One region of the Isoptericola sp. Y541 genome, then DNA from elsewhere that is predicted to be linked to it. Evidence: riboswitches for the same ligand, from Rfam matches in the RefSeq annotation. Region 1 holds a riboswitch; the other holds the start of a gene.

What was found. A riboswitch is a leader RNA that binds a small molecule or an ion and turns the genes downstream of it on or off. The one in region 1 is predicted to bind ZMP and ZTP.
Region 2: linked by a shared signal. The riboswitch ahead of purH (bifunctional phosphoribosylaminoimidazolecarboxamide formyltransferase/IMP cyclohydrolase) and the one ahead of glyA (serine hydroxymethyltransferase) in region 1 are both predicted to bind ZMP and ZTP.

The regions. Positions count from the first base shown of each region.
Region 1 covers NZ_JCAIUJ010000001.1:264,805-270,779, reverse strand. Annotated here, with positions in the region: gene AC1C2V_RS01335 (MFS transporter) at 80-1,366, opposite strand; gene AC1C2V_RS01330 (ArsR/SmtB family transcription factor) at 1,363-1,989, opposite strand; gene AC1C2V_RS01325 (hypothetical protein) at 2,182-2,580, shown strand; gene AC1C2V_RS01320 (NPCBM/NEW2 domain-containing protein) at 2,510-3,094, shown strand; ZMP/ZTP riboswitch at 3,116-3,203, shown strand; gene glyA (serine hydroxymethyltransferase) at 3,285-4,568, shown strand; gene AC1C2V_RS01310 (bifunctional 5,10-methylenetetrahydrofolate dehydrogenase/5,10-methenyltetrahydrofolate cyclohydrolase) at 4,565-5,422, shown strand; gene AC1C2V_RS01305 (polyphosphate kinase 2 family protein) at 5,505-5,975, shown strand, end outside.
Region 2 covers NZ_JCAIUJ010000002.1:79,230-85,204, forward strand. Annotated here, with positions in the region: gene AC1C2V_RS05085 (hypothetical protein) at 1-627, shown strand, start outside; gene AC1C2V_RS05090 (DUF3017 domain-containing protein) at 634-990, opposite strand; gene AC1C2V_RS05095 (NAD(P)/FAD-dependent oxidoreductase) at 1,030-2,376, shown strand; gene purH (bifunctional phosphoribosylaminoimidazolecarboxamide formyltransferase/IMP cyclohydrolase) at 2,559-4,193, opposite strand; ZMP/ZTP riboswitch at 4,226-4,318, opposite strand; gene AC1C2V_RS05105 (nuclear transport factor 2 family protein) at 4,411-4,785, shown strand; gene AC1C2V_RS05110 (TetR family transcriptional regulator) at 4,796-5,338, opposite strand; gene AC1C2V_RS05115 (SDR family NAD(P)-dependent oxidoreductase) at 5,410-5,975, shown strand, end outside.

The sequences.
Region 1 (5,975 bases):
ACCGGCGACGTGGCGGCCGCCGGCCAGGAGAAGGTCGTGGCCGTGCAGCCGGGCGGCAACGAGGAGATCGTGCCGGTCCTCAGCTCGACGGGCTGAGCTCCCGCGGCTCGGGCAGGTCGCGCAGCCCGCGCAGCGGTCCGCGGACGACGCTCAGGCAGGCCGCGCAGTGCACGGCCGCCATCAGCACGACGGTCTCCCGCACGCCCAGGGCATCGCCCAGCACACCCGCGACCAGGCCGGCCAGGGGCATGGTGCCGAAGTTGACGACCTGGCTCGTCGTGACGACGCGGCCCATCAGCGGCTGCGGCACGTAGCGCTGCCGCCACGCCCCGCGCAGCACGTTGCCTGCCACCACGGCGAGGCCGACGAGGAAGAGCCCGGCCACGGTCCATGCGACCCGGGCGCCTCCGCCCCCGAGGCCCACGAGGAGTGCCGGCGGGCCGGCCGCGACCATGAGCAGCACGGTGGCGCGGGCGCTGCCGAGACGCCGGCTGAGCCGGGTGGCCACGGTGGCGCCGAGCAGGCCGCCGCAGCTGCTGACCGCCAGCACCAGGCCGAGCGCGGACGGCTCGAGGCCGACGGTGTCCACGAGGAACAGGACGAGCAGTGCGCCGTACCCGGTGAGCCCGAAGTTGGAGATGCCGCCGACGACGACCATCCAGCGCAGGTACCGGTCGGACGCGACGAACGCGACGCCCTCGCGGATCCGCTGCCGCAGCGGTGCGGTCGGCGGGCGCTCCGGCCGGCGCCCGGGGCGGATGCGCCAGAGGCAGACCGCCGAGACGACGAAGCTCACGGCGTCGAGGGCCAGGCCGATCGCGGCGCCGAGCGCCTGCGCCATCGCGCCGCCGACACCGGGGCCCGCGACCTGCGTGGCCGACTCGGTGCCCAGCAGGCGCGCGTTGGCGGCCTCGAGCTGGTGGCTGGGCACGACCTGGGGGAGGAAGACCACGTACGCGGTGCGGAAGAACACGGTGCTCACCCCGGAGGCCAGGGCGACCGCGATCAGCTGCGGCACGGTCAGCACGTCGAGCGCCGCCGCCACGGGCACGCTGCCGATGGCCACCGCGGCGACGAGGTCCGCGACGATCATGACAGCCCGCGCCGGGAGCCGGTCGATCCATGCGCCCGCGGGCAGCCCGATCACGAGCCACGGCAGCCATGCCGCCGCGGTGAGCAGACCGACCGTGGTGGCCCCGGCGTCGAGCTCGAGGACGGCGACGAGCGGCAGCAGCACAGACGTCGTGGCGTTGCCCAGCACGCTGACGCCCTCGCCGATCCACAGCCGGAGGAAGCCGGCGTTGCGCCCGAGCGGGGCGTCGCCGGACTCGTCGGCGCGGGGGTCGCGGCTGGTGGTGGCGGTCATGGCTGCGCGGGGAAGCCGCGGCCGAAGACGAGCACCGGCTCGCGCTCGACGTCGTCGTCGGGGCGCGGGCGTTCCGCCCACCGCACGAGCACGGCCGTGATCTCCGAGCCGAGCTCGGCGAGCTCGGCGGGCGACAGGTGCAGCCAGGTCTCCGTGGCGAACGCGGCGGCGTCCCACGCGGGGGCGGACTCGGCGTTCGCGACCCACTGGCGCACGCGGTCGACCTGGCGCTGAAGGTTGAGCGCCTCTGCGGCCTGGGCGGCCGTGACGGCGGCGGTGTCGTCGGCGAACTCCTGGCGCGACCAGCGCAGCCGCGGCGCGACGAGCCGCCACCACCGCTCCCGACGGTCGCGGGCGAGCTCGGGCGCCTCGGTCACGAGGCCGGCGTCGTGCAGCACCTTGAGGTGGTGGCTGGCGCTGCCGACGGCCTGGCCGGTGCGGCGTGCGAGGCCGGAGGCGGTCGACGGCCCGTCGACCTTGAGGGCGTCCATGATGCGCGCGCGGTACGGGTTGGCCAGGGCGGCGAGTGCCTTGGCCTCGGTGACCGTGCGCACCGGGGGCTGCGCCGCGGGGGCGGTGGCGGTCTCGGGCGCGCCGTCGGGCTCGGGAGGAAGCTGCGTCATCCCGCCACCGTAAACCCACAAGAAGTGTTGTACAAGAGGTCTTGTGGATTGCGTCCAGCTGTGGTGGCTCGGCACGCGCCTCCCTGGACTCGCCGCGACGGCTCGACGACGAGCCGCACGACTCGACGACGAGGAGTGGCGATGACCCACCGCCCGGCACGACGTACGAGGCCCCGAGGCCTGCGATCCCTGGTGGCACCGGTGACGGCGGTCGCCGTCGCCCTCGGCGTCGCCGCGGCCGGCCCCGGCGCGGCGGCCGAGGGGGACGCCGACGCCTCCCGGTGGCGCGTCGCCTCGCCGTCGGGCTCCGTCGACGCCGAGGTGCGGCTCGTCGACGGCGCGCTCGACCTCGCCGTGCGCCGGGACGGCCGGCAGGTCCTGACCGTGGGCTCGCTGGGCGTGGTGACGGACGTGGCCGACCCCGGGCATGGCGGCGTGGTCGTGGATCACCGGCGGCTCGACCCAGGCAGTGACGCGGGGCCGGCTCGCGGGCGGGCAGACGGTCACAGGGATTTGGGCCGTGCGGTGGGCCGCGACGGGCCGCGACGGGCCGGTCGGCGCCGTCGACCTGCCGGTCGTCGGCACCTATGAGACGCGGGACGGCCGGACGATCCGCTCGGGCGACGCCGCGCGGCTCGACGTCCTGCCGCCGGTGCCGCAGGGCGACGCCTGGGTCTCGGGCCTACCGTTCGTCGAGGCGACGACGGGCTTCGGCGACGTCACCCGGGACGTCGACCTGGGCGGCGGGCCCATCGACGTCGGGGGCCAGCAGTTCGCGCACGGGATCGTCGCGCACGCCCCCGCCGACGTCCAGGTGCGCCTCGGCGGGGCATGCGCCACGTTCACCGCGACGCCCGGCATCGAGCCCGGAGGGGATGACCCGGAGGAGGGCAGCGCGACGTTCACGGTCGTCGGCGACGGGGTGCCGCTGGCCACGGTGGGCTCGGACGCCGACCCGGTGACCGTCGAGACGGCGCCGGAGCCCCTCGAGGTGGACGTGACCGGCGTCGAGTCCCTCTCCCTGCAGGTCGGCGACGGCGGCGACGGCAAGAACAACGACCACGCGGCGTGGGGGGACGCCCGGCTCGCCTGCGCCGGCTCCTGACCCGCCCTCTGCTGCTAGCATCGACGGCGTCGCGACTGGCGTACAGGTGGATCACCATCGGGGAGCGACGCGCTGTGCAGACGACGGGTCGTTCGCCTGGGCCCGGTCGCTCGATTGACATGATGGCCCGGCCTCCTGACGGTCGGCCGAGCCTGTCCGAACGCCGTCCGACACAGCAGGAGAACGCCGCATGAGCACTCCCGACCCCACGTTCAACGCGCCCCTGGCCGAGCTCGACCCCGAGATCGCGGCCGTCCTCGACGGGGAGCTGGCCCGCCAGCGCGACACCCTCGAGATGATCGCGAGCGAGAACTTCGTGCCCCGCGCCGTCCTGCAGGCGCAGGGCAGCGTGCTCACCAACAAGTACGCCGAGGGCTACCCGGGCCGCCGCTACTACGGCGGCTGTGAGCAGGTCGACATCGCGGAGAACCTCGCGATCGCCCGGGTCAAGGACCTGTTCGGGGCCGAGGCCGCGAACGTCCAGCCGCACTCCGGCGCCCAGGCCAACGCGTCAGTGCTGCACGCCCTCATCAACGCGGGCGACAAGATCCTCGGCCTCGAGCTGGCGCACGGCGGCCACCTCACGCACGGCATGAAGATCAACTTCTCCGGCAAGCTCTACGACGTCGGCGCCTACGGAGTGGACCCGCAGTCGTACCGCATCGAGATGGACGAGGTGCGCAAGCGCGCTCTCGAGCACCGCCCCGACGTCATCATCGCCGGCTGGTCCGCCTACCCCCGCCACCTCGACTTCGCCGCGTTCCGCGAGGTCGCGGACGAGGTCGGCGCCAAGCTCTGGGTGGACATGGCGCACTTCGCCGGCCTCGTGGCCGCGGGCCTGCACCCGAGCCCCGTGCCGCACGCCGACGTCGTGAGCTCCACCGTGCACAAGACCATCGGCGGCCCGCGCTCCGGCTTCATCCTGAGCAAGGAGGAGTACGCCAAGAAGATCAACTCCGCCGTGTTCCCGGGCCAGCAGGGCGGCCCGCTCATGCACGTGATCGCGGCCAAGGCCGTCGCGTTCAAGGTCGCGGGCACCGACGAGTTCAAGGACCGTCAGGAGCGCACGCTGCGCGGCGCTCAGATCATCGCCGAGCGGCTGACCCAGGCCGACGTCGCCGAGCAGGGCGTGTCCGTGCTCACCGGCGGCACCGACGTGCACCTGGTGCTCGTGGACCTGAGGAACTCCGCGCTCGACGGCCAGCAGGCGGAGGACCTCCTGCACGATGCCGGCATCACCGTGAACCGCAACGCCGTGCCGTTCGACCCGCGCCCGCCGCGCGTCACCTCCGGCCTGCGGATCGGCACGCCGGCGCTCGCCACCCGCGGGTTCGGCGACGCCGAGTTCACCGAGGTCGCGGAGATCATCGCGGTGGCCCTGCGCGACGGCGCCTCGGCCGACGTCGACACCCTCTCGGCCCGCGTCGCGAAGCTCACCGCCGACTTCCCGCTCTACCCCGGCCTGCAGCAGTGACCGCCCGGATGCTGCCGGGCAAGCCGGTCGCGGAGGCGGTGTTCGCAGACCTCGCTCCGCGGATCGAGTCGCTCGTCGCCGCCGGTCACCGGCCGGGGCTCGGCACGATCCTCGTCGGCGACGACTCGGCGAGCGCCGGCTACGTCCGGATGAAGATGGACAAGGCGACCGAGCTCGGGTTCACCTCGCCGCACATCCACCTGCCGCAGGACGCCACGCAGGCGGACGTCCTGGCGGCCGTGCGGGAGATGAACGACGCCAAGGACGTCGACTCCGTCCTCATCCAGCACCCCACCCCTCCGCAGATCGACTTCGACGCGGCGCTGCTGGCCCTCGACCCGGACAAGGACGCCGACGCGCTGCATCCGGTGAACATGGGGCGTCTCGCGCTCGGCATGCCGGGCCCGGTGCCGGCGACGCCGGCGGGGATCGAGACGCTGCTGGCGCACTACGAGATCCCGGTCGCCGGTCGCGAGGTGTGCATCCTCGGCCGTGGCACGACCCTCGGGCGGCCGCTGGCGCTGCTGCTCTCGCAGAAACGTCCCACGGCCAACGCGGCCGTCACCGTGGTCCACACCGGGGTGCCGGACTGGCCGGAGTACACCAAGCGTGCCGACATCGTCATCGCCGCCGCTGGTGTCCCGGGCATCCTGCGGCCGGAGCACCTGACGCCGGGCGTCACGGTGATCGGCGGCGGTGTCCGGTACGAGGGCCGCAAGCTGCTGCCGGACGTGGACGAGTCCTGCGAGGAGGTCGCCGGCGCGATCACGCCGCGGATCGGTGGCGTCGGGCCGACCACCATCGCGATGCTGTTCCGCAGCGCCGTCGAGGCTGCCGAGCGCTCGGTCGCCTGAGCGCCGCGGCCCGAGAGGTCGCGTCCCGGGCCCGTCGTCCCTTCGGGGCGACGGGCCCGGTCACGTCCGCCATCATGAGCGCATGACCGCGAAGAGCCAGCAGGGATGGGCGGGCGAGCCGAGCGAGCTGCTCCGGGTGGGCGAGGGGTTCCGGCTCGCGGACGTCGACCCCGACGCGAAGCCCGGGTACGAGGGGAAGAAGAAGGACGGCGCGGCCGACCTCCGAGCGGGCGCCGAGGAGCTGGACGAGCTCCAGGAGCGCCTCTACGCCCAGAGCCGCGAGGACCCGTCCGCGCCGGCCGTGCTGCTCGTGCTGCAGGCCATGGACTCCGCCGGCAAGGGCGGCATCGTGCGCCACGTCATCGGCGCCACCGACCCGCAGGGCATCCACCTGAAGGCGTTCAAGAAGCCCACGCCGGAGGAGCTGGGCCACGACTTCCTGTGGCGGGTCGAGAAGGAGGTCCCGGAGGCCGGCTACATCGGCGTCTTCGACCGCTCGCACTACGAGGACGTCCTCATCGGCAGGGTGCGCGAGCTTGCCCCGCCCGCGGAG
Region 2 (5,975 bases), on a different contig from region 1:
TTCAGCGTCTTCTACGCCGGCGCCAGCGGCCCCACGTGGCCCGGAACGGAGGTGGGAGGGCAGGCCGCGACCGAAGTCTGCGATGACGCCCTCAGCGACCTCGGGCGGCGTCCGCAGGACGTGCCGTACCGGACCTGGTTCACCGACGAGGAGGGCTGGCAGTTCTGGCCGCACCTGATGTGCGTCGCGCTGCCGGCCGCGGGCGAGCCCCCGGCCGCGCCGGAGCCGTCCTCGGCGGACACCCGCGCCCCGGCGGACGGCGGCCCCCGTCATCTGAGCATCGCCCTGGCCCCCTCGTGCTTCGCCGCCGAACCCCTCGCCGCGCGGGGCGACCTCGTGGTGTCGCTCGTCGACTTCTGCGACCAGGCGCACACGGGTCAGGTGTTCGCCAACGGGCCCATCGGGCTCGAGGACGCCGAGAGCGACGCCACGATCTGGGCAGCGGGCCGCGACTTCTGCGCCGACGCGTGGGCCGAGTTCGTCGGGGGCGAGTACAGCGGGCCGCCGCTGGAGATCTGGACCGTGGTGCCCGAGTTCAGCTCCTGGGAGGACGGTTCGCGCAGCGTGACCTGCGCCGTCACCTCGGCGAGGTTGCTCGTCAGGAGCCTCGCGGGCGTCGCGGGCTGACGGACCTCAGCTCAGGCCCGGCGCCGTCAGGCTGAGCACACCGATCACGAGGGCGGTCGACCAGCATGTGAAGACGTCGAACCCGCGGCTGCGCACCACGAGCCCTACGGGCCCGGTGGCCGAGGTGGCGCGCCAGGTACCGGCGACGGCGAGCACGACCGCGATCATGCCCGTCCCGACGCGAGCTCCGACCAGCACCCCGAGCAGCACGGCCAGCACGATCCCGGCCAGCATGGTGACGATGGCCCGCTCGGGCCCGGGCACGGTGCGCGGCGGCTGGTCCGCCGGCGCAGCCTCGACGGAGTGCCACGTGGGCGCGGGCTTGCGCCCACCGGCGGGGTCGGGCAGCGCACGGGGTTCCACGGCAGCCGAGCCTACCCTCGCCGGGTTAGCGTGATGACCGTGCCCGACCCGACGCCCGACGCGATGCCCGACCCGCCCGACCCGACGCCCGACGCCAGCCGCGACCTCGCCGGGCCCGCAGCACCCCCGCCGATCCCGCGGTCCGTCGTCGTCGTCGGTGCCGGCCTCGCCGGAGCGCAGACCGTCGCCGCCCTGCGCGCCCACGGCTTCGAGGGGCGGATCACGCTGCTCGGCGGGGAGGGCGTGCCGCCGTACGACCGGCCGCCGCTCTCGAAGGAGCTCCTCACGCGCCCGGCCCCGGTGTGGCTGCGCGACGACCTCGGGGTCGACGTCGAGACCCTTGCCGACGACGTGCGCCTCGCGGAGCCCGCGCAGCAGCTGGACGTGCGCGCCGACGGCGTGGCCGTCACCACGGCGGGCGGCCGGGTCGACGCGGACGCGGCGGTCGTCGCCGTGGGCTCGGTCCCTGTGGTGCCGCCCGGGTTCGCCGCGTCGGCCCTGCTGCACACGGCCGCCGACGCCGAACGGCTGCGGTCGGCGCTGCGCACGACCCGGGGCGACAGGCTGCGCCTGGTGATCGTCGGCGCGGGCTGGATCGGTGCGGAGGTCGCCGGGGTCGCGGCGGGGGCCGGGGCCGACGTGACCGTGCTTGAGGCGGCCGGCGCCCCCCTGTCGCGCCAGCTCGGCGCCGACGTCGGCGCGCACCTGGCCGGCTGGTACGACGCGGCGGGCGTGCGCCTGCGCACCGGGGCGGCCGTGGCCTCGGTGGAGGACGACGGCGTCCGGCTGGCCGACGGCGAGCACCTCCCCGCCGACCTCGTGCTGACCGCCGTCGGCGCCCGCCCGGCGACCGACTGGCTGGCGGGCGCGCTGCCGACGGACGGCCGCGGCGCGCTGGTGGTGGACGCCGACGGACGGGTCCCCGGCCAGCCGGGCGTCTGGGCGGTAGGCGACGTCGCGTCCCGGGCACACCCCGTGTTCGGCACGGTGCCGGGCGGGCACTGGTCGGCCGCCCTGCACGACCCGGACGCCACCGTGCGTGCCATGCTCCAGGTGGGGCCCGGCGTCGGGGGCGGCGCCACGCACGCGCCGTACGTCTTCTCGCAGCAGCTCGGCCACGACCTCGCCCTGCTGGGACTGCCCGCCCCCGACTCCCCCGTGCTGTTGCGCGGGACGCCGGGCGAGGGCCCGTGGGCGGCCCTGTACCTCGATCCCGTCGCCACGACGCACAACGGCGCCGCGACGGTCCGCGCCGTCCTCCTGGTCGACTCCCCGCGCGACGTCGGCGGCGTGCGGCGGCTCATGAACCGCGGCGAGCCGCTGCGCCTCGACCTCGCCAGGGCCACCGACCCGACGGTCCGGCTGAAGACCGCCGTCGCCGGTTGAGCCTGTCGAAACCGCCGATCGCCGGTTGAGCCTGTCGAAACCGATCGCCGGTTGAGCCTGTCGAAACCGATCGCCGGTTGAGCCTGTCGAAACCGATCGCCGGTTGAGCCTGTCGAAACCCGGGTTTCGACAAGCTCAACCACCGGGCGTGGTTTCGACCGGCTCAACCAGCGGCGCGGTGGTCAGTGGGCGAAGTGGCGGGTGCCGGTGAGGTACATCGTGACGCCGGCGGCCTGGGCCGCCTCGATCACCTCGGCGTCGCGGATGGACCCGCCGGGCTGCACGACGGCGCGGACCCCGGCGTCGAGCAGCACCTGCAGCCCGTCGGCGAAGGGGAAGAAGGCGTCGGAGGCCGCGACGGCACCACGCGCCCGCTCGACCGGGCCGGACTCTCCGTCGGCGAGCGTGTTGGCCCGCTCCACGGAGAGCCGGCACGAGTCGACGCGGTTCACCTGGCCCATGCCGATGCCCACGGCCGCGCCGCCTGCGGCGAGCAGGATGGCGTTCGACTTGGCCGCCCGGACGGACTTCCACGCGAACGCCAGGTCGGCGAGCGTGGCCTCGTCCGCCGCGTCGCCCGCGGCGAGCGTCCACGCCGCGGGGTCGTCGCCCTCGGCCTGGAAGCTGTCGACCTCCTGCACGAGCATGCCGCCGGAGATTGGCCGGTTCTCGGCGACGGCGCGCGGCGGGGTGTCGACCACGAGCAGGCGCACGTTCTTCTTGGCCTGCAGGAGCTCCAGCGCCTCCGGCTCGAAGCCGGGGGCCACGACCACCTCGGTGAACACAGGGGCGATCTGCTCGGCCGCGGCTCGGGTGATCACGCGGTTCGCGGCGACGACGCCGCCGTAGGCCGACACCGGGTCGGTGGCGTGCGCGCGGGCGTGGGCCTGCGCGATGTCCGCACCGACGGCGATGCCGCACGGGTTGGCGTGCTTGACGACGGCGACGGCCGGCTCCGCGTGGTCGTGCGCGGCCCGCCAGGCGGCGTCGGCGTCGACGTAGTTGTTGTAGCTCATCGCCTTGCCGTGCAGCTGGGCGGCCTGGGCGAGCCCGGTGCCGCCGTCGGTCCGCGTGTACAGGGCGGCCCGCTGGTGCGGGTTCTCGCCGTAGCGCAGCACGGCGGTGCGCTCGAACGCGGCGCCGGCGACGTCGGGCATGTGGGACTCGAGTGCGACCTCGTCAGGCGCGTACGCGCTCGCGAACCAGGACGCGACGCCGACGTCGTACTGGGCGGTGTGCGCGAACGCCGCCGCCGCCAGGCGCTTGCGCTGGGCGAAGGTGAATCCCCCGCCGGTCACCGCGGCGACGACGTCGTCGTACCGCGCCGGGTCGACGACGATCGCGACGCTCGGGTGGTTCTTCGCCGCGGCGCGGACCATGGAAGGCCCGCCGATGTCGATCTGCTCGACGACCTCGTCCGGCCCGGCGCCGGACGACACCGTGGCGGCGAACGGGTACAGGTTCACGACGACCAGCTCGAACGTGTCGATGCCGAGGTCGGCAAGCTGGGCGAGGTGGTCGGCCTTGCGGGTGTCGGCCAGGATGCCGGCGTGCACGCGCGGGTGCAGCGTCTTCACGCGGCCCTCGAGGCACTCAGGGAAGCCGGTGAGCTCCTCCACGCGGGTGACGGGGACGCCGGCGTCGGCGATGCGGGCGGCCGTGGACCCGGTGGACACGAGCTCGACGCCCGCCGCGTGCAGGGCGGTGGCGAGCTCTGTCAGGCCGGTCTTGTCATAGACGCTCAGCAGGGCACGGCGGACGGGGCGCTGCGCGTCGTCGGCGAGCTGGACGTCGGGGGCGGTGGGTGCGCCTGACATGAGGTCTCCTCGAAGAGTCGGTCTCTCGAAGACCCTGGCACCCAGGCGGGCGGCGCACATCGCGGGTCGATCTGGGGTGGCTGCTCCCCGGTGGTGCCCCACCCTCGCCAGTCACAGCCGAGAGCACTCTATCGTCCGCCCGGTCGTGGGACACGTTGCCTGCGACCGTGACGGCCTGCGACGACGGCTGTCGGCACCGGGCCATAGGGTGTCGGACATGCATCCCCGACACGACACCTTGACCCGACTCTGGCGTGCCGCCGAGGACCGCGACTGGAGCGCGTACACGGACTTCTTCGCCACGGACTTCGTCTGCGACATGCCGCAGACCCGCGAGCGCGTGCACGGCCGCGAGAACTGGGTGCGGTTCAACAGCGAGTATCCGGGCGACTGGCACGTGACGGTCCAGCGGGTCGTGGCCGACGACGACGGCGCCGTCTCCTGGGTCGAGGTCCGGATCGGCGAGCACGTCGAGACGGGGGTGTCCTTCTTCGGGTTCGACGACGACGGCCGGGTCTCCTCGATCATCGACTTCTGGCCGGAGTCCTACGAACCGCCGGCCGGTCGCGAGCACCTCGTCGAGAGGTACTGAGTCGTCCTGGTCAGGCCTCGAAGCCGAGGAGCCGCCACGCGCGTGCGGCGACGGCCGGACGCTCGGCGGCGGGGCGGCGGGTGATGACCCCCGCGACGAGCTCGACCCCGAGCATGAGGTCTGCAGCGGTCGTGGTCGCCGGAACCTGGCCCGCCACGCGCGCCGCGCCGAGGTGCGCTGCGAGGACCGCCTCGACGCGCCCGCGCAGCTCCAGCATGCGCCCGGGGCGCTCCTCGACGAGCAGGTCCACGACCCCCACGGACTCGACCGCGTGCCGGGTGACGAGGCCGAGCAGCGCGGGCAGCTCGGTCCCCGGTTCGGCCGCCGCGTCCTCGAGCTCCGCGACGTTCGCCTCCACGACCGCGGCCACGAGCGTGACCCGGTCCGGGAAGTGCCGGTAGAGGCTGCCCTGGCCCACGCCGGCGCGCCGGGCGATCGCGCTGAGTGGCGCCGTGGTCCCGGCCTCGGCGAAGACCTCGTGGGCCGCCGCGAGCAGGGCCGCGCGGTTGCGCGGGCCGGCCGACGGTCCCGGGTTGCGGCGGGAGGGGGACATCGGAATATGCTAACAACCGGACAGTGTTGTCCGGTTTAGCCCGCGAGGGACCACCCAGCAAGGAGAGCACTATGGCCCTGTCCGCATCCTCGACCGTCGGCGAATGGCTCGACCACCCCGTCGGCGGCCGCATCCTCGCCACCCTCCTCGAGCAGGCCGGGGCGTCCGCCGAGTCGCTGGCGCCGGCCCGGGCACTCCCGCTCGAGCAGCTCGTAACGCTGTCGAACGGCAAGGTACCCGCCGAGCTGGTGGACGGCCTCGTCGCCGCGTATCGCGCCGAGGTCCCCGAGGGCTCCGACGACGACACCCCCTCCGCAGCCGGCCCCGCGCCGTGGACCGAGCAGATCACGCCGGGCCGCTTCGCCGGCCAGACCGTCATCGTCACGGGCGCGGCGTCGGGCATCGGCCGCGCCGTCGCCTCCCGCGTCGCCCGTGAGGGCGGGCGCGTCGTCGCAGTCGACCTGGCGAAGGAGAAGCTCGACGAGCTCGCCGCCTCCCTGCCGGACGCCGAGGTCGTCGCCGTCGCGGGCGACATCACGTCGGCGGAGTCGGTCGCCGAGATCCTGCGCACCGCGGGCGACCGCGTCGACGCCCTGGCGAACGTCGCCGGGATCATGGACGACATGAGCGCGGTGCA